DNA from 2 places in the Thalassotalea coralli genome. Region 2 is predicted to be linked to the other one. Evidence: predicted binding sites of a transcription regulator. Region 2 holds the regulator's gene; the other holds the start of a gene.
The links. The regulator sigma-54, encoded in region 2, starts transcription at its own class of promoters, with help from an activator protein. The targets are predictions, from matches to a motif close to GTTGGCACGNNNNTNGNNT.

Region 1: the regulator sigma-54 is predicted to act here: its motif matches at 5,002-5,020, upstream of fliE (flagellar hook-basal body complex protein FliE).

The regions. Positions count from the first base shown of each region.
Region 1 covers NZ_JBVVBK010000001.1:340,072-348,082, forward strand. Annotated here, with positions in the region: gene ACOB80_RS01470 (GHMP family kinase ATP-binding protein) at 1-558, shown strand, start outside; gene ACOB80_RS01475 (sigma-54 dependent transcriptional regulator) at 688-2,160, shown strand; gene ACOB80_RS01480 (sensor histidine kinase) at 2,333-3,496, shown strand; gene ACOB80_RS01485 (sigma-54-dependent transcriptional regulator) at 3,483-4,823, shown strand; gene fliE (flagellar hook-basal body complex protein FliE) at 5,071-5,430, shown strand; gene fliF (flagellar basal-body MS-ring/collar protein FliF) at 5,485-7,209, shown strand; gene fliG (flagellar motor switch protein FliG) at 7,202-8,011, shown strand, end outside.
Region 2 covers NZ_JBVVBK010000007.1:286,335-294,345, forward strand. Annotated here, with positions in the region: gene mgtE (magnesium transporter) at 1-251, opposite strand, end outside; gene ACOB80_RS17880 (HPr family phosphocarrier protein) at 535-807, opposite strand; gene rapZ (RNase adapter RapZ) at 822-1,676, opposite strand; gene ptsN (PTS IIA-like nitrogen regulatory protein PtsN) at 1,692-2,147, opposite strand; gene hpf (ribosome hibernation promoting factor) at 2,159-2,446, opposite strand; gene ACOB80_RS17900 (RNA polymerase factor sigma-54) at 2,471-3,970, opposite strand; gene lptB (LPS export ABC transporter ATP-binding protein) at 4,031-4,759, opposite strand; gene lptA (lipopolysaccharide transport periplasmic protein LptA) at 4,756-5,280, opposite strand; gene lptC (LPS export ABC transporter periplasmic protein LptC) at 5,246-5,812, opposite strand; gene kdsC (3-deoxy-manno-octulosonate-8-phosphatase KdsC) at 5,809-6,357, opposite strand; gene ACOB80_RS17925 (KpsF/GutQ family sugar-phosphate isomerase) at 6,357-7,322, opposite strand; gene ACOB80_RS17930 (calcium/sodium antiporter) at 7,383-8,011, opposite strand, start outside.

The sequences.
Region 1 (8,011 bases), on a different contig from region 2:
TCGCAAGATCAATGTTGGGCAGCTCATGGTGGCACTAACTTCATTGAGTTTACGCCTCAGGGAAAAATACATGTCACACCGTTAATGTTGTCTAAAGACACCAGAGAATATCTCGATAGCCATATGATGCTTTTCTTCACCGGATTAAGCCGTATTGCTAGCAATATTGCTGGTAAGAAAATAGCGAACCTTGCGGAAAAACATCATCAATTAGAGGTGATGCAGCGCATGGCTTACCAAGCCAAAGATATTTTGCAAAGCCAGCATGTTGATATGAAAGATCTTGGCGATATGTTGCAGGAAGCATGGCTGTTGAAAAAGCAATTGGCCGATAATGTGACTACGCCTGAAGTAGACGATATTTACCAACAAGCGATGCAAGCTGGCGCTTATGGTGGAAAGTTGTTAGGTGCTGGCGGTGGTGGCTTTTTAATGTTTTTAGCACCCCCTGAAAAGCACAAAGCCATCAAAGATAAGTTGAGTCACTTAATTCATGTTGATGTAAAAATTGATGCCTGTGGCTCGAAAATTGTGATGTATGAACCTAACGGTTTTTAATGAGTTTCAATTAATTATTGTGGACTGCCAAAGAAATGACGGGTATCCGTCAAAATTTTGTTGAATTAAATTTTACTCTCGTTAGAATCGTAATCAGATAAATATAAGCCATGGGTTTATCAAAGAATTATGCATGATCATAAACATATTCTTGTAGTTGATAATAATAATGAACGCCAGCAACAGATAGCCACTGTATTGTCATTTATTGGCGAGCACTATCAGTTGTGCAGCTCAAATGAGCTAGGTGATCAAGCGGCAGTTGAGTCGCCATTATTAACGATCGTGCTATGTGGTGAGCTTGAAGAAAAGCTTATCGACTTTGTTAAAAAGAACCCTGCTTGTCCCTTCTTATTACACGACGTTGTTGATGCCAGTGCATTAGACCATTGCGCCAATGTTATTGGTGAGCTAACTACACCACTAAATTATGCACAGTTAACTGAAATGGTGCATCACTGCCACCAGTATCAGAACAAGCTGCCGCACGGTAAAGCACGTGGTCAAGGTAACAAAGCCCTGTTTCGTTCATTGGTAGGTATTAGTGAACCTATGCAGCAAGTGCGCTTTTTGATTGAACAAGTGGCCTCAACTCAAGCCAATGTCCTTATTCTTGGTGAATCCGGTACAGGTAAAGAAGTAGTAGCGCGCAATATTCATGATTTAAGTGCTCGCGCTAAAGCGCCTTTTGTGCCTGTTAACTGTGGTGCGATCCCACCTGATCTTTTAGAAAGTGAGCTTTTTGGTCACGAAAAAGGCGCGTTTACTGGCGCGATTTCAACTCGTAAAGGGCGCTTTGAGCTAGCGGAGGGCGGTACGCTATTTCTAGATGAAATCGGTGATATGCCTCATCCGATGCAGGTAAAGTTGCTTCGCGTTTTACAAGAACGAACGTTTGAGCGTGTTGGTGGTGCGAAAAGCATCAAAGCAGATGTTCGGGTTATTGCCGCGACTCATCAAAACCTTGAAGAGATGATCAAAACTAACGATTTTCGTGAAGATTTGTATTATCGCTTAAATGTATTTCCTATTGAAACGCCGTCATTAAGAGAGCGCCAGGAAGATATTCCACTATTACTTCAAGAGCTGATCTCGCGCTTTGAAGCGGACCAAGGTCAGTCGGTGCGCTTTACTGAACAGGCTATTGCTTCATTACAAGAACACCCGTGGTCAGGCAATGTGCGTGAATTGTCTAACTTGATCGAACGTATGATCATTATGTTTGGCGAGCAAGTTGTAGACGTTGCTGAGTTACCTAAGAAGTATCAACATATTGACGTAGAAGCGTACAGCCCTGAATATCCAGAAGAGCTGCAAGAGCGAGAGGCGATTAATGAGCTTTTCGCAGGCTTTGATTACGAAGAAGACGACGATGACAGCTTCTCTGCGGGTTTTGAAGAAGAAAGCACCGACGATCCAAATGTTCTTCCTGATGAAGGTGTTAACTTAAAAGAATTCTTAGCTGATCTTGAAGTATCGCTGATCACTCAAGCATTAGAGCGCCATGACTGGGTCGTTGCTAGAGCTGCTGAACTATTGGGTATGCGACGCACTACGTTAGTAGAAAAGATGCGTAAATACCAACTTCAAAAAACTGACTGATCGTTTTAAAAGGATCGGATCCTAGCAGCCAATTAATTGACTTACCTTTCTAGGTTGCTGAAAATAAAAGAAAAATATACTTGGCACAATTAATGCAAAACTCGAATGTAATATTTAATTCAAGTGGTGCATTATGGCTGTTGCGTTATCAGAACAATCAAGCTCTCAATCCATGTTTCATCAGGGAGTCTTTCCCTTTATTGAACAGATGGGGGGGCAAGGTAAAGCTGAGTTAGCTCAAGAATCCTATCAAGGAGAGCTGCAGTTACTTCGCCAACAATCTAGCCAATTAGAAATGCTCATCGATGTGATGCCAACAGGTATGATCATGCTTGATGGCGATGGCATTGTGGTAAAGATAAACCAAATTGCCAGTAAGCTACTTGAAGAACCAATTTTAGGCCACCCTTGGTTTGATGTTATTCGCCGTTCGTTTAAGCCAAGAGCAGACGACTGGCACGAAGTCTCACTAAAAGATGGTCGAAGAGTTAAGCTAGAAATTACCGCACTAGTTGACCAACCGGGTCAGCTCATTATGATCACCGATCTTACCGAAACGCGTTTACTGCAAGACAAACTTAGCCAGCTACAACGTTTATCTTCGTTAGGACAAATGGTCTCTAAACTTGCTCACCAAGTGAGGACGCCATTATCTGCGGCAATTTTATACGGCGCCAATTTAAAAAATGACAAATTAGATAATCAGGCCAGAGACGCATTCCAAGACAAGTTGATGTCTCGTCTTCACGACTTGGAACAAACCGTTAACGATATGTTGTTGTTTGCCAAAAGTGGTCAGCAGCAAGTTGTTACGCCTTTATCGGTTAATGAAATTGTTGAAGACTCTACCCAAGGCTTAGAAGCGCTTATCGAGCAAGCTGGTGCCGAGGTTAATCTTAATTTATGCCAAGACGATTGTCAGATCCTTGGCAATAAAACAGCACTAACAGGTGCTATTCAAAATTTAATTCATAACGCCTTAGAAGTAATACCTGAGCAAGCAGTCATTGATATTTCATGTTATTGCCAAAATGACAAAGCCATTATTAGCGTCAAAGATAATGGTCCAGGTATCGACACAGATACAGCGAAGAAAATATTCGAACCTTTCTTTACTTCTCGTGCAAAAGGAACTGGGCTAGGTTTAGCGGTAGTTAAATCAGTGGCTAATGCACATCAAGGGGAAATCCATTTGTTAAATGCATCGGATAACTCTGAAGCTAAAGGCGCTCATTTTTGTTTTTCACTTCCCTTGCTCAATGGCTATAACAATAGCAATGGAAATGAACAAGCGACTCAGTTAAACGCACAGGAGAATACCTATGACACAAAATAGCATTTTAGTGGTAGAGGATGATACCGGATTGCGTGAAGCCTTAGTTGATACTTTGCAACTGGCAGGGCATCAATGTATAGAAGCTGATTCTGGAGAAACGGCTTTAATTCAGCTAAAAGAACACAAAGTTGACTTAGTTGTTAGTGACGTGCAAATGGGCGGTATGTCAGGTTTAAATTTACTTAAATCAATCAAGACAAGTTACCCGAAAATGCCAGTGCTGATGATGACAGCATACGGAACGATTGATGACGCAGTACAAGCGATGAAAGATGGCGCTAGTAACTATATGGCAAAACCCTTTGCGCCAGAAGTATTATTAAATATGGTTAATCAATACATGCCGGTACAAAAACAAGATGTATTTGAGCCTGTGGTGGCAGATGCACAGAGTTTAGACTTATTGCGTTTGGCACAAAAAGTCGCCACAACAGAAGCGTCGGTCATGGTTTTAGGGCCTAGCGGGTCGGGTAAAGAAGTATTGGCGCAGTATATTCATAGCCAATCTGCGCGTGCAGACAAGCCTTTTGTTGCGATTAACTGTGCGGCTATTCCTGAAAATATGCTGGAAGCGACTTTATTTGGTTATGAAAAAGGCGCTTTTACGGGGGCGATCCAAGCATGCCCTGGTAAGTTTGAGCAAGCCCAAGGCGGCACCATATTACTCGATGAAATTACTGAAATGGATTTAGGCTTGCAGGCTAAAATTTTACGGGTTCTGCAAGAGCGCGAAGTTGAACGCCTTGCTGGTCGTAAAACCATTAAGTTAGACGTTCGTGTTATCGCCACAAGTAATAGAGATTTAAAAGACGCTGTAGCTGACGGCGTATTTCGTGAAGATTTATATTATCGACTTAATGTATTCCCATTAACTTGGTTACCACTAGCACAACGACGTGACGATATTGTGCCATTGGCACAGCATTTAATCGAAAGAGTATGCACTAAGCAACAGCAGTTAGTACCAGAGTTTACCGCGAGTGCGCGCAGTAAAATGCTCGCTTATGATTGGCCAGGTAATGTTCGTGAGTTAGACAATATTATGCAGCGAGCGCTTATTTTACATGGTGACGGTAAAATTGACGCGGGTGATCTTCTCATTGAAAACTTTGATACAGCTATTGTTACGCAACCCGCTACAGAAGAGCGCAGCGAAGACAAATTAGGAAGCGAATTAAAGCTACAAGAACATCAAATTATTCTAGATACCTTAATTGCTTGTCACGGCAGCCGCAAAGATGTTGCTGAACGATTAGGGATAAGCCCAAGAACCCTACGTTACAAAATCGCCAAAATGCGTGACTCAGGTATCGAAATTCCCGCGTAGTCTTTACTATTTGCTTTAATAGTTACCACTAAGTGCTGCCAGCTCTGTTTTGTTCCACACAGAGCTGGCGGCTACTTTTTATACTGCTTTACGTCTAGTCGATAAATTGACAACGTGAAATCACTTCCATATTCCTATTATTTTTAATTTAAATCAGTGTCTTAAGTTGGATTTTCTTTTTGGCACTAAGGTTGCATTAACACTTAATAACAATTGATTTCAAATTATTGACACAAGTGAGACAACCATGGATATCAAAGGCAATTCTCTGTATAGCCAAATGCAAAGTATGCAACTTGAGGCTATGGGTAATCGTACCAACAAAATCGCAAACTTAGAGGGCCTTGAGCAAGTTACTGCGCCTTCTCAAACTAACTCTACTTCTGGAGATTTTGCGAGTTTACTAAAACAAGCTGTTGATAAAGTGAATGATGTGCAATCTGAAGCTGGCGAAATGCGTACCCGATTTGAAATGGGTGACCGCAGCGTTTCGTTGGCCGACACCATGATTACGGCTTCTAAAGCCAGTATCGCTTTTGAAGCGACGGTAGAAGTTAGAAACAAGTTTGTCGAAGCGTACAAAGAAATCATGAGCATGCCAGTTTAATCGGCACAGTTACCAGAATAGCGCAATAACAAGTAGTAAAGCGGAGAAACGTCAGTGGCAGATACAACAAACACAGCACTAGCAACAGCAGACGGTGGTTCAGATCTAGTCGCATCTGACAATAAATCAGATGATATTATGGAGCAGAAGTCTGGCTTTGCTGCAGCGATGGGCAATGTCGACGTACTTCGTCAACTTACTTTGATAATGGCGTTAGCGATTTGTTTGGCAATTGCTGTGTTCGTTATTATGTGGGCTAACCAGCCTGAGTACCGCTACCTTGCTAAGCTTCCAACTGATCAGTTAATTAAAACCATGGATTTTCTTGATGCCAATGGTATCAAGGACTACAAACAAGAAAATAACACTATTTCTGTACCAGCAGATCAATACCAAGACATTAAGTTATTGTTAGCAAGAGAAGGGTTAACTGACGAGCCTTCAGCTGGTGAAGAAATTATCATGCAAGACATGGGCTTTGGTGTAAGTCAGCGTTTAGAGCGAGAGCGTTTAAAGCATTCTCGTGAACAGCAGCTTGCTCGCACGATTGAAGAATTACAAACGGTAAGTCGCGCACGTGTATTATTAGCGATTCCTCGCGACAACGTGTTTGCTAAACGTGAAAAGTCACCGTCTGCTACTGTGGTACTTACGCTAAGAAAAGGTCGCTTACTTTCGGAAGAAGAAGTTGATTCAATTGTTGATATTGTTGCTTCTGCCGTACAAAGCTTAGACCCAAATCGCGTTACAGTGACGGATCAAAATGGTCGTCTTCTAAATTCGGGCTCTCAAGACTCTATCTCTTCTCGCTCTCGTAAAGAATTTGAAATCGAGCAAAAGCGCGAACAAGAATACATGGAAAAAATTGATAGCATCATGATCCCTGTGGTTGGTTTAGGCAACTATACTGCCCAGGTTGATGTTACGATGGACTTTACTAATACCGAAGAAACACAACGTCGTTTCAACCCAGATTTACCTGCTCTTCGTAGTGAAATGAAAGTTGAAGATACGTCGATTGGTGGTAGCATCGGCGGTATTCCTGGTGCATTGACCAATCAACCGCCACTAGATTCTAATATTCCTGAAAACGCGGTTGGCACAGGCCAAAAGCAATCTATGCCGAGTCGCAAGCATTCAGAGTCAACGAAAAACTTTGAACTTGATGAGTCAATCAGCTACACCAAACAACAAACGGGCGTTATTCGCAGAATCAGTGTTTCGGTGGCGTTAGACTATTTATCGTCTGCTAATGCAGAAGGTGAAACAACAACGAATCCTCGCTCTGAGCAAGAATTAGCAAATATCCGCCGATTATTACAAGGCAGTATCGGCTTTAATATTCAACGTGGTGACACATTAGAAGTTGTGACCTTACCGTTTTCACGCATGGAAATGGAAGAAGCTGAATTATTGCCTTTTTATCAAGAAGCATGGTTCTTCAAAATTTTGAAACTTTCTATGGGTGCTTTAGTTATTATCATCTTGATACTAGCTGTAGTTCGTCCAATGCTGAAACGCTTAATTTACCCTGAGCAAGAGCCGCAAGATTATGGTGAAAAGTCTCTAGATTCACACGTTGATCTAGGTGATGAGACCATGGATATGCTAACATCAGACTTTGATGCGGGAGCGGTAGGGTTTGCTGCTGACGGTAGCTTACAATTACCTGATTTACACCGTGATGAAGACATTCTTAAGGCAGTTCGCGCATTAGTTGCTAATGAACCAGAACTGTCTTCTCAAGTAGTTAAAAGTTGGTTGAACGAAGATGAGTGATGAAACACAAGAACTAGCGCCAGTCCCAGCAGGGTTTGACGTAGACAAGTTAGATGGTGCCGAAAAAGCCGCTATTTTGTTACTGAGCTTATCGGAAGAAGATGCAGCGCAAATCCTAAAACACTTAGAGCCAAAACAAGTGCAGCAAGTGGGCATGGTAATGGCGGCAATGGAAGATTTTACTCAAGAGAAAATCACCGCCGTTCACAAGCTGTTTATCAATGAAATTCAAAACTTCAGTACCATAGGTTTCCAAAGTGAAGAGTTTGTTCGTAAAGCGTTAACAGCAGCCTTAGGTGAAGATAAAGCGGGCAACCTGATTGATCAAATCGTTATGGGTGGCGGTGCTAAAGGTTTAGATTCGTTGAAATGGATGGACTCAAAGCAAGTTGCCAACATTATTCGAAACGAGCATCCTCAAATTCAAACAATTGTATTGTCTTACTTAGAGCCTGAACAATCAGCAGAAATCTTAGGTCAGTTTGCAGAGAAAACACGCCTAGACTTAATGATGCGTATCGCTAACCTTGAGGAAGTTCAACCGGCGGCATTACAAGAGTTGAATGAAATTATGGAGAAACAATTCGCGGGTCAAGCCGGTGCGCAAGCAGCGAAAATGGGCGGCTTGAAAGCGGCAGCTGACATCATGAACTACTTAGATACCAACATTGAAGGCATGTTGATGGATTCGATTCGTGAGCACGATGAAGAAATGAGCCAACAAATCCAAGATCTGATGTTTGTATTTGAAAACTTAGCTGATGTAGACGACCGAGGCATACAGGCAATCTTGCGTGAAGTG
Region 2 (8,011 bases):
ATGTTTTTTAAGATGCCTTTACGAACTTCTTCATTAAGCTCTTCGAGGACTTCACCGTGATGATCTGGGTCGATAAGTTGCCACAGTACGGTACGTGTTTTCGTTGGAGATGATTCGAGTAGTAGTGCCAAGTCATATGCAGGCATGTTCTGCATTAACTTGCGCACATAGACAAACATACCGCTACCAAGTGCTTCGTTAACTTGCTGCAGCTTTTGTTGACTATAATCTTGTTCTGACAATTCCGGCATCTTGTTGTCCTATGCCTTCATACCAATTGAGGTAAATATCTACTTCAATCAGTATCACTACACGAATATTGAATAATCTTTGAAAAAGGTGACACTTTTACTATCAAACGTTATTTTTTCTTGATGAAAATAACTGGTTCACCAATGCAGGTTAAACAGTAAATACTGCGTTACCAACTACAATAGTTTATCTCAACTATCTGGTTTTATCAGCTTTTTTCTTGATGCTAGCGAATTTAACCGCGTAACTTAGTGGATAGGGGAATGGTAAAGTTATTGAAAATTACTGTTCTTCATCGAAATTGTCAGTAAAAAGCTTGTTTATGGCAAACATCGCTTGTTCTGCATCTTTTCCGCTGGCGTGAACTTTTACTGTTTTTCCTTGGCTTCCTGCTAATAACATTAATCCCATCACGCTATTAGCATCTGCCGTGTTTTCTTCTAGCTCGATTTGAATATCTGCCGTAAATTGCTGGCACAGTTGAGCAAGCTTAGTCGCCGCTCGGGCATGAAGCCCAAGTTTATTGGTGATTAAGATATCTTTCGAGATGGTCATTAATGCACGAGCCTTTACGTTGACGCAACGTTTAAGTCTCGGTGTCGAGCTTGCACGTCTGCGCGTTCTTTTTTCAGGTTATTTGTGAGTAATTCCGCAATGTATACGGATCTGTGTTTTCCGCCAGTACAGCCAATAGCAATAGTAATATAGCTGCGGTTATTGCGCTCTAGGTGAGGTAACCAGGTCATCATAAAGCTGTTAATTTGCCAAACAAATTTAGTGACAATTGGCTGGCTTGCAAGAAAGTCGATTACAGGTTGATCTAGTCCGGTATAAGGCTTTAAGTCTTTTTCCCAAAATGGGTTAGGTAAGAAGCGAGCGTCGAAAACAAAGTCAGCGTCTTTCGGCACACCATGTTTAAACCCAAAAGATTCAAATACCACTACCATATTGCCAGTGGTTTTACCCAAAATACGTTCACGAATAAGATCAGCAAGCTGGTGAGGGGTTAACTGGCTAGTATTAATGTATAAGTTAGCGCGTGATGAAATAGGCTCTAATAGCTTTTTCTCAAGAGAAATTGCCTGATCTAACGCGATGTTTTGCTTGATAAGCGGATGCAAACGTCTGGTTTCACTAAAGCGTTTTATCAGGTCGTTATCGTCAGCGTCTAAGTAAACAATACTTAATTCTACTGCGCTTGGTAAGTAGTCGATAATTTCAGAAACATCAGACGGGTCATCAGGTAAATTTCGAACATCCAAACTCACCGCAACGGTTTCGTAATCATTGATTACCGTATGCGTAAGTGCTGGTAGCAAGTTAACAGGAATGTTATCAACACAGTAATATCCTAAATCTTCAAGTACACGAAGGGCTACTGTCTTGCCCGAGCCAGAACGTCCGCTGACGATGGTGAGTTTCATGTTGTAATTCCGTTTTTATTGTTCGGCTTGTGTTATAAATTGAAAGAGTGCTTTATCGCTGTCACATTTTCGCACTTGTTTGACGACTTTTTTATTACCAAATAATTTTGCGATACTTTGTAATGTTGAAAGGTGTTCCTGACATTGCTGCTCGGGAACAAATAAGGCGACAAAAATATCAACAGGGCGGTTATCTATCGCGTCAAATTCAATAGGGTGTTCAGTTGTTGCTACCACTAACATCACTTTTTCACTATCAGCTAACCGGCCATGAGGAATGGCAATACCGTTGCCGATACCCGTTGAGCCCATTTTTTCACGCTGCATTAAACTTTCAAGTAAGGTGTAGGTATTCATTTCAACTGCATTTTCTGCAGCTTTTTCACAAATGATTTCTAGGATTCTTTTTTTACTAGTAGCAGGAACTGCACATAAAGTGCAGTTCTCTGTCATGATGTCGGATATTTTCATTGAAGTTGAAACTAGTGTTGGCTTATTTTGCCTTTATATTTGAGGATTTGTTTATCGAGTTTGTTCACTAAAGAATCAATAGAAGCATACATGTCTTCATTCTGTGCTTTGGCGTGAACTTCGGTACCGTTTAAATGAACAGTTGCTTCCGCAATTTGGTTGAGCTTCTCTACGGTAAGTACTACATAGACATTGTTGATGTGATCAAAATGTCGCTCAAGCTTTGCAAACTTTTTATTAACGCTATCGCGCATAGGTTCAGTGATTTCTACATGGTGTCCAGCAAGATTAATTTGCATAAGCTCTCATCCTTCTTTCAAGGTTTACAGTAAACTTTTACGCTGATTAGACGGTGGAATGCCTAGAGACTCTCTATATTTGGCTATGGTCCGTCTTGCAACGTTTATGCCCTGCTCAGCTAACAACTCAGCCATTTTACTATCGCTCAGTGGTTTCGCTGGCACTTCTGCTGCGACCAGCTTTTTAATTAAAGCTCTGATCGCAGTGGAAGAACACTCTCCGCCATTTTCCGTACTCACATGGCTAGAGAAGAAATATTTTAGTTCAAATATCCCGCGTGGGGTGTGCATGTATTTTTGTGTGGTTACACGTGAAATCGTAGATTCATGCATATCTACAGCTTCGGCAATGTCGTTAAGAACCATTGGGCGCATAGCTTCTGGGCCATGCTCAAAGAACCCTTGTTGGCGCTGAACAATGCAGTTACTTACTTTTAATAGTGTATCGTTACGGCTTTCTAAGCTCTTGATAAACCATTTGGCTTCTTGCAAATTAGAACGAATAAATTGGCTATCGTTAGAATTTTTCATCGAACGCGCCATAGAAGCATATTGTTGGTTTACTGAAAGGCGAGGCGCAGTATCTGGATTTAGTTCAACCACCCAACGACCATTTTTCTTTTCAACAGATACATCAGGAATAATGTATTGCTCTTCTTGTTTGATCACTGAGTCGCCCGGTCTAGGATCTAGTGACTGGATCAAACGAATAATTTCGCGTAATTGGTCTTCTTTCAAGCGTGTCTTACGCATGATGGTGCGATAGTCACGGTTACCTAGTAAGTCAATGTGCTCGCCAATGATTAGCTTGGCTTCTTCTAGCCAAGGCGTATCTTTATCAAATTGGTTTAATTGAATAATTAGACACTCAGGAATAGAGCGGGCACCGACACCAACTGGATCGAATACGTTGATGCGCTTAAGCACAGCTTCTACTTCATCCAATTCAACATCTTCTAAGCCAAGAGATTCTAAAATATCTTCGGTGGTTACCGTTAAATAACCGGCATCGTCAATAGCGTCGATAATTGCCATTGCGATGGCTTCGTCGGTCTCAGTAAATGGTGTTAATTCCATTTGCCAGCGAAGGTGATCTTGAATGGAGTCTGTGGTTTCACCTTGATAAACAAAATCTTCTGAAGGAGCAGCGGCACCTGTATTTGATACGCCTGCACTGAAACTTTCATCCCAAGTGGTGTCTATATTCAGCTCTTCTGGAATATCAGACTTATCCATTGCTTCTGTTGTGCTGATTTCATCAATGGTTGGCGAGGCGTCTTCAGAGCCATCATTCGCCGTAGGCGTTTCCGTTGTTTCAGAAAAAGCTTGTTCTAAATTATCAGGCTGAGATTCTTGGTTAGCGGAAGCTGCTTCGTCAACTTCTAATAAAGGATTGCTTTCAAGCGCTTCTTGAATTTCTTGTTGTAGATCCAACGTTGACAGCTGCAACAATTTTATCGCTTGTTGCAACTGAGGTGTCATAGTCAGTTGTTGTCCAATACGGAGTTGAAGACTAGGGCGCATTTATCTAATTCTTATCCTTTCCAAGGTTATTGGTTTTGTTTTTTTAACAGCTTATCACAACTATAACGTGAATTGCTCTCCAAGATATACATCTCGTACCTGTTGATTCGCTAAAATTTGATCTGCATTCCCTTGAGCGATTAATTCTCCATGACTGACGATATAAGCATGTTCACACACATCGAGGGTTTCACGTACATTGTGGTCAGTAATTAGAATACCAATTCCCTTGTTCTTTAAGTGTAGAATAATTTTCTTAATATCACCGACAGAAATTGGGTCTACGCCAGCAAAGGGTTCATCTAGCAATATAAATTTAGGATCAGCCGCTAACGCACGAGCAATTTCTACGCGACGACGCTCACCGCCAGATAGGCTCATGCCTGTGTTTTCGGTAATGTGACCGATATTAAATTCTTCAACTAAGTGTTCGAGTTTTTCTTCTCGCTCGATAGCGTTCAGATCTTTACGTGTTTCTAAGATAGCCATAATGTTCTGATAAACAGTTAGCTTTCTAAAAATCGAGGCTTCTTGTGGCAGATAGCCAATGCCTCGACGCGCGCGCTCATGCATAGGCAATAGTGTAAGGTCTTCACCATCTAAGGTGATCTTGCCTTTGTCATTGTTAACAAGGCCAACAATCATGTAAAAGGACGTGGTTTTGCCAGCGCCGTTAGGGCCAAGTAAACCAACAATTTGCCCGGCTTCAACAGATAAGCCAACGTTTTTTACAACTTGGCGGCCTTTATATGATTTAGCTAGATTGCTAGCACTTAACACTGCACTCATTTTTTAAGCTTTTCCAGTTGTTTCGGCTGAAGAGTGGTTTGTACTCGTTCGTTGTCTTTACTATCTGCAAGCACTTGCTCAGTTAGAAGGTTATAGGTAATCACGCTACTTTTTACCATGCTTCCTGCTTGCCTTAATTCTGCATTACCCGAAATGACTATAGTATTTTTTGCCGGCTCGTAAGTAATCTCATTGGCTTGTAAATAAATAGGCGTACCATCTTCTAAAATTTGCTCGAAGGTTGCTGGAGACCCTTTTGCGATATAGGTTTTTGGCTCTGAATCTGGATTTGATAACACTTGAACGAGATCTGCTTTTATTTTTAAGCTGCCTTGTGTAATGACGACATTGTCGATGTAGCTAAATATTTTATTTTTTAGATCGCCAGCAGAACGCGATGCGTCAACGTGTATTTTTTGCTTAAGGTCGTCATCGGCAGCAAAGCCGTTTACTGAAAAAGTCGCACAAAGAATGACTGCCAGTAACCTATTGCGCTTGTTTGAAATAATTCGTTTTATCATGTTTCGTCAACGTTATTTGTTTAGTATTTAAATCGACGATAAGTCCTGCGCCATACATCACAAAATCGGCGCCCTTAAGTTCGATATTCTGTTTGGAACTAATGATGTTGGTACTGAGATCCAGTTCCAAGTCAGTTCCGTGTATTTCTTTAATTATACTGTCTTCGTCGGTAGCTACCAACAAAACATCTTGTTCTAGCTGTACGCGATGATTACCAAATAATGTGCCTTCTTTAGCACTTATTTCCCAAGGCTTGTCACCACTTTTTGGGAACAGAGTATATTTAGGTAGCTCAAAATATGTGACTGCAAGCTCGCTGTAATGTTCCATTTTTAGTGCATCTATCTTATAAGATAACTTGCCACTTTGAGCGAACGCTTTACTGCTTAATTGCTCTGCAACGAAGTCCGGGTTCATCGCATAGTCTTCATTATTTGCTTGTTCTAGGTCTTTTTCAAACCATTCAAAAACGCCGTAAATGGTTACAGCGCAGATGAAAAAGAGTAAAGAAAGAACGTGAGTGCGTGTCATATACTAGCGCCGGTGGCTTGTGATAACGTATTTTGGCTTTGCATCATAATATCACAGGCTTCACGTACGGCACCAAATCCACCTCTATTTGTCGTTACATAATGTGCTATTTTCAAAATAGCGGGATGGGCGTCATTAACTGCGATACTTAAACCAACATAATCCATACAAGCAAAGTCTGGCATATCGTCACCAATATAGGCAACGTGTTCTGGCGCTAAACCTTCTGCCGCTAATAACTCTTTTAGAACGGGTAATTTGTCTTCTTTACCTTGAATAATGTGTTTAACATTAAGTGCTGTCATGCGGGTATTGACAATATTTGAATTTCGGCCGGTTATCACGGCTAAATCAACGCCACTTGCTGCTAACGCTTTTACGCCATAACCATCCTTCGTGTGGAAAGCTTTTAGCTCTTCACCGTCGTTACCTAGATATATTCTACCGTCGGAAAAAACGCCATCTATGTCACAAACAAAGAGCTTTATCTGAGAAAATTTCTGATAAACACTATCGTCAATACTGCCATAAAGTGTTGTATTCATTACATTACCCCTGACTTTAACAAGTCATGCATATTCATAGCACCAATCGGGTAGCCTTGGTTATCTACGACAATAAGGCCGTTTATTTTCTTATCTTCCATAATTTTCAACGCTTCAGCTGCTAGCATTTCAGGTGAAGCTGTTGTTGGGTTTTTGGTCATCACTGACTCAATAACATCTTGATGTATATCTGTTTTATCGTCAAGTACGCGACGTAAGTCACCATCAGTGAATAAACCAACGAGCTGATTTTCATCGTTAACAATGGCGGTCATGCCTAAACCTTTTTCGGACATTTCTACTAGGGCGTCTTTTACTAATACATCAAGCTTAACCACGGGTAAGCGGTTTCCTTTGTGCATGATGTCTTCTAAACGAAGTAAGAGCCTTTTACCTAAACTGCCACCTGGGTGCGAAAGCGCAAAATCGTCGGCAGTAAAACCACGTGTTTCTAATAGTGCGACTGCTAGTGCATCACCCATTACTAAGGTTGCGGTAGTGCTTGAGGTTGGTGCTAAGCCTAATGGGCAGGCTTCTTGTGATACTTTCACACAGATATGGACATCGCTTAATTTAGCTAAAGTCGACTCTTCATTGCCTGACATGCCTATCATTTTGGCACCAATGCGCTTTATCACGGGGATAATCGATAATAACTCGCCAGTTTCACCAGAATTAGAAATAGCTAAAACAATGTCATCTTCGGTAATCATGCCTAAATCACCGTGGCTTGCTTCGCCAGGGTGGACAAAAAATGCTGGTGTTCCGGTGCTCGCTAATGTTGCAGCGATTTTGCCACCGACATGGCCTGATTTACCCATGCCGATAACGATGACTCGTCCTTTAGTCGCTAAAATTAATTCGCATGCCGTTTCAAAGTTATCGTTGATATGCTCGTTTAGCTCATCGATTGCTTGTTTTTCAATTTCAATAACTTGTTTGGCAAGTGCTTTAAATTTGGACATAGTTAACTCAATTTCCGTTTGGCTTTAAAAAAACCGAATCATACATTCAACTGTAAAATCTTACAGTTGACTAAATAATAGTAGCTGGTAAGCAATAAAGCTTACTAAAAGTAAGGCACCCTTAGCTCGAGTGATTCTGAAATTGCCTAACTTGCGACCAAAACACAAGATAAATAGAAGAAGGGTGACACCGACCATATAAGGTGCGTCTCTTACTGCTGCATTAGCGTCGATTTCGCCTGGGGCGATCATGCCTGCAAGTGACAATACCGCTAAAATATTAAATATGTTGGAGCCAATGATATTGCCTAAGGCAAGATCATCTTCTTTTTTCACAATACTCATTATGCTTGCTGCGAGCTCAGGTAAGCTAGTACCAATGGCGATAACAGTTAAGCCGATAACCAGATCACTGACGCCAAAAGCTCGAGCGATAAATTCGGCTGAGCTTACTAAATAGCTGGCACTCATTGGCAATAGCACCATGCCTACTGCTAACCAAAACAGCGCCCAAGAAGTCGGTAGGGCGTCTGGTACTTCTTGTTCAGCTTCAATGATCATGGCATCGTCCATAGGCTTATTTTTGGCGCGTTTTAATGTGATCATGAGTAAAGAAATAATGTAGATAAAAAAGCCAGCAAATAGGATGTAGCCTTCGGTTGCTGAAAAGTGTTTGTCTAATAGCATCC